Regions from separate parts of the Pseudomonas sp. DC1.2 genome, predicted to be linked through region 2. Evidence: predicted binding sites of a transcription regulator. Region 2 holds the regulator's gene; the other holds the start of a gene.
What was found. Region 2 encodes sigma-54, which starts transcription at its own class of promoters, with help from an activator protein. Its sites were predicted from a motif close to ANTGGCATNNANNTTGCTNT; they were not measured.
Positions count from the first base shown of each region.

Region 1: the regulator sigma-54 is predicted to act here: its motif matches at 2,564-2,583, upstream of RHM68_RS07545 (flagellar basal body rod protein FlgF).

Region 1 is NZ_CP133782.1:1,670,722-1,675,101, forward strand. Features, by position in the region: gene phhA (phenylalanine 4-monooxygenase) at 1-573, opposite strand, end outside; gene RHM68_RS07540 (sigma-54-dependent transcriptional regulator) at 855-2,408, shown strand; gene RHM68_RS07545 (flagellar basal body rod protein FlgF) at 2,638-3,378, shown strand; gene flgG (flagellar basal-body rod protein FlgG) at 3,424-4,209, shown strand; gene flgH (flagellar basal body L-ring protein FlgH) at 4,261-4,380, shown strand, end outside.
Region 2 is NZ_CP133782.1:934,828-939,207, reverse strand. Features, by position in the region: gene lptC (LPS export ABC transporter periplasmic protein LptC) at 1-125, shown strand, start outside; gene lptA (lipopolysaccharide transport periplasmic protein LptA) at 112-645, shown strand; gene lptB (LPS export ABC transporter ATP-binding protein) at 645-1,370, shown strand; gene RHM68_RS04085 (RNA polymerase factor sigma-54) at 1,634-3,127, shown strand; gene hpf (ribosome hibernation-promoting factor, HPF/YfiA family) at 3,201-3,509, shown strand; gene ptsN (PTS IIA-like nitrogen regulatory protein PtsN) at 3,522-3,986, shown strand; gene rapZ (RNase adapter RapZ) at 3,989-4,380, shown strand, end outside.

The DNA.
Region 1 (4,380 bases), 740 kb from region 2:
AACAGTTTCTTTGGGCGATGACAGAATGCCGCCGCCGTAGATGCGCTGACCTTGGGGCGTATCCACCAGACCGAACTCGATGGTCATCCAGTACAAGCGCGCAAGGTACACGCGTTCTTCCTTGGAAGCCTGTAGGCCAAGTTTGCCGTAGGTGTGGGTAAATTCAGCAAACCAAGGGTTGGTCAGCAGCGGGCAGTGGCCAAAGATCTCGTGGAAAATGTCCGGCTCTTGCAGGTAATCCAGCTCTTCGCGGGTGCGAATAAAGGTCGCTACCGGAAACTGCTTGTTGGCCAGTAACTCAAAGAATGTCTGGAAAGGGATCAGTGCGGGGACTCGGGCAACCTGCCAGCCGGTGGTATCACCCAGGACCTGGTTGATCTCGCTTAATTGCGGGATACGGTCGTGGGGCAGGCCCAGTTTATCGATGCCATCCAGGTACTCCTGGCACGCACGCCCTTCGAGCACTTTGAGTTGGCGAGTGATTAGCGTATTCCACACCGCGTGTTCTTCGGCGGTGTAATCGATAAAACCTTGCGCATCGGGCTCGCGAGCCACGTAGTGCGTTTGCTTCATGCTGCTCTCCTGCTAGGGGGATTCGTTCTTGTTATGTCCAGCGGTAGGTCTAGAGATACTCCAACGCCTGCGGTGAAGCAGCAGGTGATTCGAGTTGCGCGTAGGAAGAATCTTTGGTTTTCGTAAAGTTTTCGTTACGTGTTGGCCGGTGTGGCGCAGGTATTGAGATTTTCCGGTTTGAAAAGCCCCTCGGCTGTCACATAATCTTGACGACTAACTGAGCGCTCCCGCAGAAACTGTCAGGCGACGGTGCTCGACCACTGCTTTTTCGGGCCTTTTATATGCGTATCAAAGTCCACTGTCAGAACCGCATCGGTATCTTGCGCGACATTCTTAACCTGCTCGTGGAGTACGGCATCAACGTTGCGCGCGGCGAGGTGGGAGGGGAGCATGGTAATGCGATCTACCTGCACTGCCCGAATCTGATCAACCTTCAGTTCCAGGCGTTGCGTGCGAAGTTCGAGGCGATTGCCGGCGTGTTCGGCGTCAAGCGTGTAGGGCTGATGCCCAGTGAACGTCGGCACATGGAGCTCAATGCGTTGCTTGGTGCTCTGGAGTTTCCGGTGCTGTCCATCGACATGGGCGGCTCCATCGTTGCTGCCAACCGCGCGGCGGCACAGTTGCTTGGGGTGCGCGTGGACGAGGTGCCGGGGATTCCATTGTCCCGGTACGCCGAAGATTTCGACGTGCCGGAGTTGGTGCGCGCCAACAAATCGCGGATCAACGGGTTGCGGGTGAAAGTCAAAGGCGACGTATTTTTGGCTGACATCGCGCCGCTGCAATCGGAACACGACGACAGTGAGGCCATGGCCGGCGCAGTGCTGACGTTGCATCGGGCTGACCGGGTAGGTGAGCGTATCTACAACGTGCGCAAGCAAGAACTGCGAGGGTTTGACAGCATCTTCCAGAGTTCGAAGGTGATGGCCGCGGTAGTGCGCGAAGCCCGACGCATGGCGCCGCTGGATGCGCCGTTATTGATCGAAGGTGAGACCGGCACCGGCAAAGAGCTGTTGGCTCGCGCCTGTCATCTGGCCAGCCCGCGCGGTCAATCGCCGCTGATGGCGCTCAATTGCGCCGGGCTGCCTGAGTCCATGGCCGAGACTGAGTTGTTCGGCTACGGCCCCGGCGCTTTTGCCGGAGCGCGGGCCGAAGGTAAGCTTGGGCTGCTGGAGCTGACGGCGGGCGGCACGTTATTTCTCGACGGTGTTGGTGAAATGAGCCCGCGCCTACAGGTGAAATTGCTGCGCTTTCTGCAGGACGGATGCTTCCGTCGTGTCGGCAGTGATGAAGAGGTTTATCTGGATGTGCGGGTGATCTGCGCGACGCAGGTTGACCTTTCGGAGCTGTGCGCCCGAGGCGAGTTTCGTCAGGATTTGTATCACCGTTTAAACGTGCTCTCGCTACACATTCCGCCGTTGCGCGAATGCCTGGACGGTTTGACGCCGCTGGTGGAGCACTTCCTCGATCAAGCCAGTCGGCAGATCGGTTGCCCGTTGCCAAAACTGGCGCCCGCCGCCATGGAACGTCTCAGTCACTACCATTGGCCGGGTAATGTGCGGCAGTTGGAGAACGTGTTGTTTCAGGCGGTTTCTCTGTGCGAAGGCGGCACGGTCAAGGCCGAGCATATCCGCTTGCCGGATTACGGCGTGCGCCAGCCGTTGGGCGATTTTTCGCTGGAGGGTGGGTTGGAGGCGATTGTCGGGCGTTTCGAGAAAGCGGTGCTGGAGCGTTTGTATTCCGAGCATCCCAGCAGCCGGCAGTTGGGCAAGCGGTTGGGGGTTTCGCACACGACCATTGCCAATAAATTGCGCGAGTACGATGTCGGCAAAGCGTAGAGCGCCGATCCCACAATGTTTGTGTCGGCTGCAAAGGCCGGCACTTGCCACTTACCGGCATAACACCGCCGGTTTTTCGACTTCGACACAATGCCCTTATTCCCTCTGAGCCCCTCAAGCCCTTTGTTTGCCGGGTTACGGGCCGTCATAAAAAAGTTGGTCTGCAAATTGCTTAAAGCTCAGCAGTACAGCGGTGGGCGGCAAACGTCCGGCATGCAGAGGAAAGAGTGTGGACAAGTACCTTTATGTGGCAATGACCGGCGCCAGCCAGAATGCACTGGCGCAGAAGGCTCATGCGAACAACCTGGCGAACATCTCCACCAACGGTTTTCAGAAGGACCTGGAGCAGGCGCGTTCGATGCCGGTGTTCGGCGACAGCTTTCCGTCGCGTGCCTATGCGATGACCGAACGTCCGGCCACTGACTTCTCTCCGGGTTCGATGGTGCAGACCGGTCGAGACCTCGACGTAGCGGTGACGGGCAATGGCTGGATCGCCGTGCAGAGCCCTGATGGCAGCGAAAGCTACGTGCGCACCGGCAGTCTGAACGTGGACGCGTTGGGCGTGCTGCGGGCTGGCAACGGGATGCCGGTGATGGGCAATGGTGGTCCAATTGCCGTGCCGCCCGAGCAGCAAGTCGAAGTCGGCGAAGACGGCACTATCAGCATCCGTGCGATGGGGGAAGGCCCGCGTGTGATGGCCGAAGTCGACCGCATCAAGCTGGTCAACCCTGACCTGAAGAACATGACCAAAGGCCTGGATGGTTCGATCCACACCAAAGATGGCAAGCCGGCGCAAGCCGATGCGAGCGTCAAACTGGTGTCCGGGTTCCTTGAGTCGAGCAACGTCAATGCCGTGGAAGAAATGACCTCGGTACTGTCTTTGTCCAAGCAGTTCGAGCTGCACATCAAAATGATGAACACCGCCAAAGACGATGACCAGGCCATGGCTCGGGTCTTGCAGATCAGCTAATTATTAGTACGTCGCGCCGTAAAACAGGCGCACGAGGAGAATCGAATGCTTCCGGCTCTATGGGTTGCCAAAACAGGTCTGTCCGCTCAGGACACTAACCTCACCACCATTTCCAACAACCTGGCGAACGTTTCGACCACGGGTTTCAAACGTGATCGCGCCGAGTTCCAGGACTTGCTGTATCAGATCAAGCGTCAGCCAGGCGCCCAGTCGACCCAGGACAGCGAATTGCCGTCGGGTCTGCAAGTGGGCACCGGTGTGCGCATCGTCGGTACGCAGAAAAACTTCACCGCTGGCAGCCTGCAAACCACCGAACAGCCGTTGGACTTGGCAGTCGATGGTCGCGGTTTCTTTCAGATTCTGCAGCCGGACGGCACCACGTCCTACACCCGTGACGGCACGTTTCACCTCAGTTCCACTGGTCAGGTGGTGAACGCCAGCGGCTTCGCCCTGGAGCCGGCCGTTATCATTCCGGCCAACGCCCAGACCTTTACGGTCGGTCGCGACGGCACTGTGTCCATCACTGTTGCCGGCACCGCCGCTTCCCAGGTGATTGGTAACCTGCAAACTGCCGATTTCATCAACCCGGCGGGTCTGCAAGCAGTGGGTAACAACCTGTTCCTTGAAACTGCCGCCAGCGGAGCGCCACAAATCGGTACGCCAGGCCTGAATGGTTTTGGCACCACGCTGCAGAACACGCTGGAAACGTCCAACGTCAGCACCGTTGAAGAGATGGTCAACATGATCACCACGCAACGCGCTTATGAGATGAACTCCAAGGTGATCTCCACCGCCGACCAGATGCTCTCGTTCGTAACGCAGAATCTGTAATCAAGTCTACGAGGCGGCATGAAGCCGCCAGCAACACCGTGAGGTAGGGTCATGAAACGCTTTGTATCTGTTCTGGCACTGAGTGGGGTCGCCGTGCTTGCGGGCTGCGTCGCCCCGACGCCTAAGCCCAATGACCCTTACTACGCGCCGGTGTTGCCGCGCACGCCTTTA
Region 2 (4,380 bases):
CCGAGCAACCCGTTAGAATCGACGGCGCTGGCGGGGTGTCATTTGGCACGGGAATGAAAGCGTATTTGAAAGAAAGCAGGATACACCTGCTATCGAAAGTAAGAGGACAGTATGAGGCTCGTTAAAACCCTCCCTATTTTGCTCAGTCTGGGCGCAGCACTGGGAAGCGTGAGCGCCTGGGCTCTGCCGAACGATAGCCAGCAACCGATCCGCATCCAGGCTGACGATGCTCAGCTCGATGACAAGCAAGGGATCGCCACCTATAAAGGTGACGTGATCATCACCCAAGGCTCGATGAAGGTCACCGGCAACACCGTGACCATCACTCGCACGCCGGCCGGCGAAATCGACGTCGTGACCTCCGTGGGCAACCTCGCGTATTTCGAGCAGAAGCAGAAGCCCGACTCGCCGCAGCCAGTTAAAGGCTACGGCAAGACCGTTCAGTACCATGCCCAGCAAAACCGCATCGTGCTGATCGACCAAGCCAAAGTCATCAGCGACGACGGCAGTACCACCGAAGGCGAGAAAATCGTCTATGACACGGTGAAACAGGTGGCTACCGCAGGCCGCGCCAATGGCTCGCCAATCACCACGCCACGCCAACGGATCGACATGGTGATCCCGCCGAAGCAGAAGGCCCAGTAATGGCAACTCTCAAAGCCCAACATCTGGCCAAGAGCTATAAGGGCCGGCAAGTCGTGCGCGACGTCAGCCTGTCCATCGACAGCGGACAGATCGTCGGCCTGCTCGGCCCCAATGGCGCGGGCAAGACCACCTGCTTCTACATGATCGTCGGCTTGGTACAGGCCGATCAGGGCCGCGTACTGATCGACGACCTCGACGTGAGCCACCAACCGATGCACGGCCGTGCAAAGGCCGGTATCGGCTATCTCCCGCAAGAAGCGTCGATCTTCCGCAAACTGTCGGTGGCCGACAACATCATGGCGATTCTTGAGACACGAAAAGAACTCGACAAAGCCGGGCGGCGCCAAGAGTTGGAAAGCCTGCTCCAGGAATTCCATATCAACCACATTCGCGACAACCTCGGCATGAGCCTTTCCGGTGGTGAGCGCCGTCGCGTGGAAATCGCAAGAGCACTGGCCACGGCACCGAAATTCATCCTGCTGGACGAACCTTTCGCCGGCGTTGACCCGATCTCCGTGGGCGACATCAAGCAAATCATCCATCACCTCAAGGCAAAGGGCATCGGCGTCTTGATCACCGACCACAACGTCCGTGAAACATTGGATATCTGCGAAACAGCCTACATCGTCAACGATGGACAACTGATCGCCGAAGGCGATTCTGCAACCATCCTGGCCAACGAGCTGGTAAAAGAAGTTTATCTAGGCCATGAGTTCCGCCTGTAAGCACTGAGGTGCCCGGCAATGGCCTGAGCGTGCGTTCCAATAAAGTTTTTTTATTGCTACAGCGCTCCCGGCAAACACGAAGCTCCAAAGGTGTTCAGCCGATGGCCAGAAAAGCGTATCAGTGAAGCCTTAGGGGTTTTATTGTTACAGCGCTCTAGGCAAACACTTCAGTTTCAGGCATATAATTTGCTTATGTTTGGCGCTCCGGCGCCCTGTAGTGGATGGCGCATGTGCGCCGGCGAATAAGGTGTTAAGCCCCTGCCATGAAACCATCGCTAGTCTTGAGAATGGGCCAGCAGCTGACGATGACACCGCAGCTGCAACAGGCTATCCGCCTGCTCCAATTGTCGACCTTGGACCTGCAACAGGAAATCCAGGAGGCCTTGGAGTCCAATCCGATGCTCGAACGCCAGGAAGAAGGCGACGACTTCGATAACACCGACCCGTTGGCCGACAGCGCCGAGCAGAAACCCAACGCCGACGTTCAGGAACCCTCTTACCAGGAATCCGCCCCAACGGTGGATAACCTTGAGGAAGGCGACTGGAACGAACGCATCCCCAACGAACTGCCTGTCGACACGGCCTGGGATGACGTCTACCAGACTAGCGCCAGCAGCCTGCCGAGCAACGATGACGACGAGTGGGATTTCACCACCCGCACATCGGTCGGTGAAAGCCTGCAAAGCCACCTGCTGTGGCAATTGAATCTTGCACCGATGTCCGACACTGATCGCTTGATCGCCGTCACCCTGATCGACTGCATCAACAATCAGGGCTACCTGGACGAAACGCTCGATGAAATCCTCGAAGCCTTCGACCCGGAACTGGATATCGAACTGGACGAAATCGAAGCCGTCCTGCACCGCATCCAGCAATTCGAACCTGCTGGTATCGGTGCCCGGAACCTGGGCGAATGCCTGCTGCTGCAATTGCGCCAACTGCCCGCCAAGACGCCTTGGCTGGCTGAAGCCAAACGCCTGGTCAGTGATTACATAGATTTGCTCGGCAGCCGCGACTACAGCCAGCTCATGCGGCGCATGAAACTCAAGGAAGATGAGCTGCGGCAGGTCATCGAACTGGTCCAAAGCCTCAATCCACGCCCAGGCTCACAGATAGAGTCCAGCGAAGCCGAATACGTGGTGCCCGACGTCATCGTGCGTAAAGATAACGAACGCTGGCTGGTAGAGCTGAACCAGGAGTCGGTGCCACGCCTGCGGGTCAACGCCCAGTACGCAGGTTTCGTGCGTCGCGCGGACACCAGCGCCGATAACACGTTCATGCGTAATCAGTTGCAAGAAGCCCGCTGGTTCATCAAGAGCCTTCAGAGCCGCAACGAAACCCTGATGAAAGTAGCCACCCAGATCGTCGAGCATCAGCGAGGCTTCCTGGAGTACGGTGACGAGGCCATGAAACCGCTGGTACTGCATGACATCGCCGAAGCGGTGGGGATGCACGAATCAACGATTTCACGGGTAACCACGCAGAAATTCATGCATACCCCACGGGGCATATATGAGTTGAAATACTTTTTCTCCAGCCACGTCAGCACCTCCGAAGGCGGTGAATGCTCGTCCACGGCAATCCGCGCGATCATCAAAAAACTGGTTGCCGCGGAAAATCAGAAAAAGCCGTTGAGTGACAGCAAGATCGCTGGTTTACTGGAGGCACAAGGCATTCAGGTGGCTCGCCGCACCGTCGCCAAGTACCGTGAGTCCCTAGGGATCGCGCCTTCGAGCGAACGCAAGCGGTTGATGTAAGCCACAGCACAGCGTTCCAGTGGCAGGTATTTCTACCTGCCGCTTTATGCACTGGCAACGAAGGAGAAGCTGTATGCAAGTCAATATCAGTGGACACCAGCTGGAAGTGACAGAGCCCCTGCGCGCCTACATAGGCGAAAAACTCAAAAGGCTTGAGGGGCATTTCGACAAAATCACCAATGTGCAAGTCACGATGAACGTCGAGAAGCTGAAGCAGAAAATCGAAGCCACCTTGCATATCCCCGGCGGAGAAGTGGTCGCCAATGCCGAGCATTCAGACATGTATGCGGCCATTGACCTGCTGACCGACAAGCTGGATCGCCAACTTAAAAAGCATAAGGAAAAGACCCAAAGCCTGCTTCAGGGCGCAACCGGTCGTTAACACTCCCTACCCATGATCCGACTTGAAAACATCCTGACCCCCGGCCGTTCCCTTGTGAACGTGCCGGGCGGCAGTAAAAAGAAAGTACTCGAACAAATTGCCAACCTGATCGCCCGCGAAGTGCCGGATCTGGCCATGCAGGATGTCTTCGAGAGCTTGGTTGCCCGTGAAAAACTCGGCTCCACGGGTTTTGGCAACGGTATCGCCATCCCCCACTGCCGCCTCAAAGGCTGCGAAGCGCCCATCAGTGCGTTGATGCACCTGGATGCTCCCATCGATTTCGACGCTATTGACGGCGCCCCGGTTGATTTGCTGTTTGTACTGCTGGTACCGCAAGCCGCCACCGATGCGCACCTTGAATTGCTTCGACAGATCGCCAGCATGCTTGATCGCAAGGAAGTTCGTGATCGCCTGCGTAGCGCCCCGAGTAACGAAGCCTTGTATCAGGTTGTCCTGGACGAGCAAAACGGTCAGTAATCATGCGCTTGATCATTGTCAGCGGCCGGTCCGGCTCAGGTAAAAGCACCGCACTCGATGTCCTTGAGGACAGCGGCTACTACTGTATCGACAACCTGCCGGCAGGCCTGTTACCAGAGTTGGCCGAACGCGCATTGATTCATACCGAGCTAGCGCAACCGCTGGTCGCTGTTTCTATTGATGCACGCAACCTGCCCAGCCATCTTTCGCGCTTTCCCGAATTACTCGAGGAAGTCCGCAGCCGGCATATCCAGTGCGATGTTGTTTATCTGGACGCCGACGAAGAAACATTGCTCAAGCGCTTCTCGGAAACCCGTCGTCGCCATCCGCTGACCAGCGCCAATCGCTCGCTGGCAGAAGCGATTGAAGATGAAACCCAACTGCTGGGCCCCAT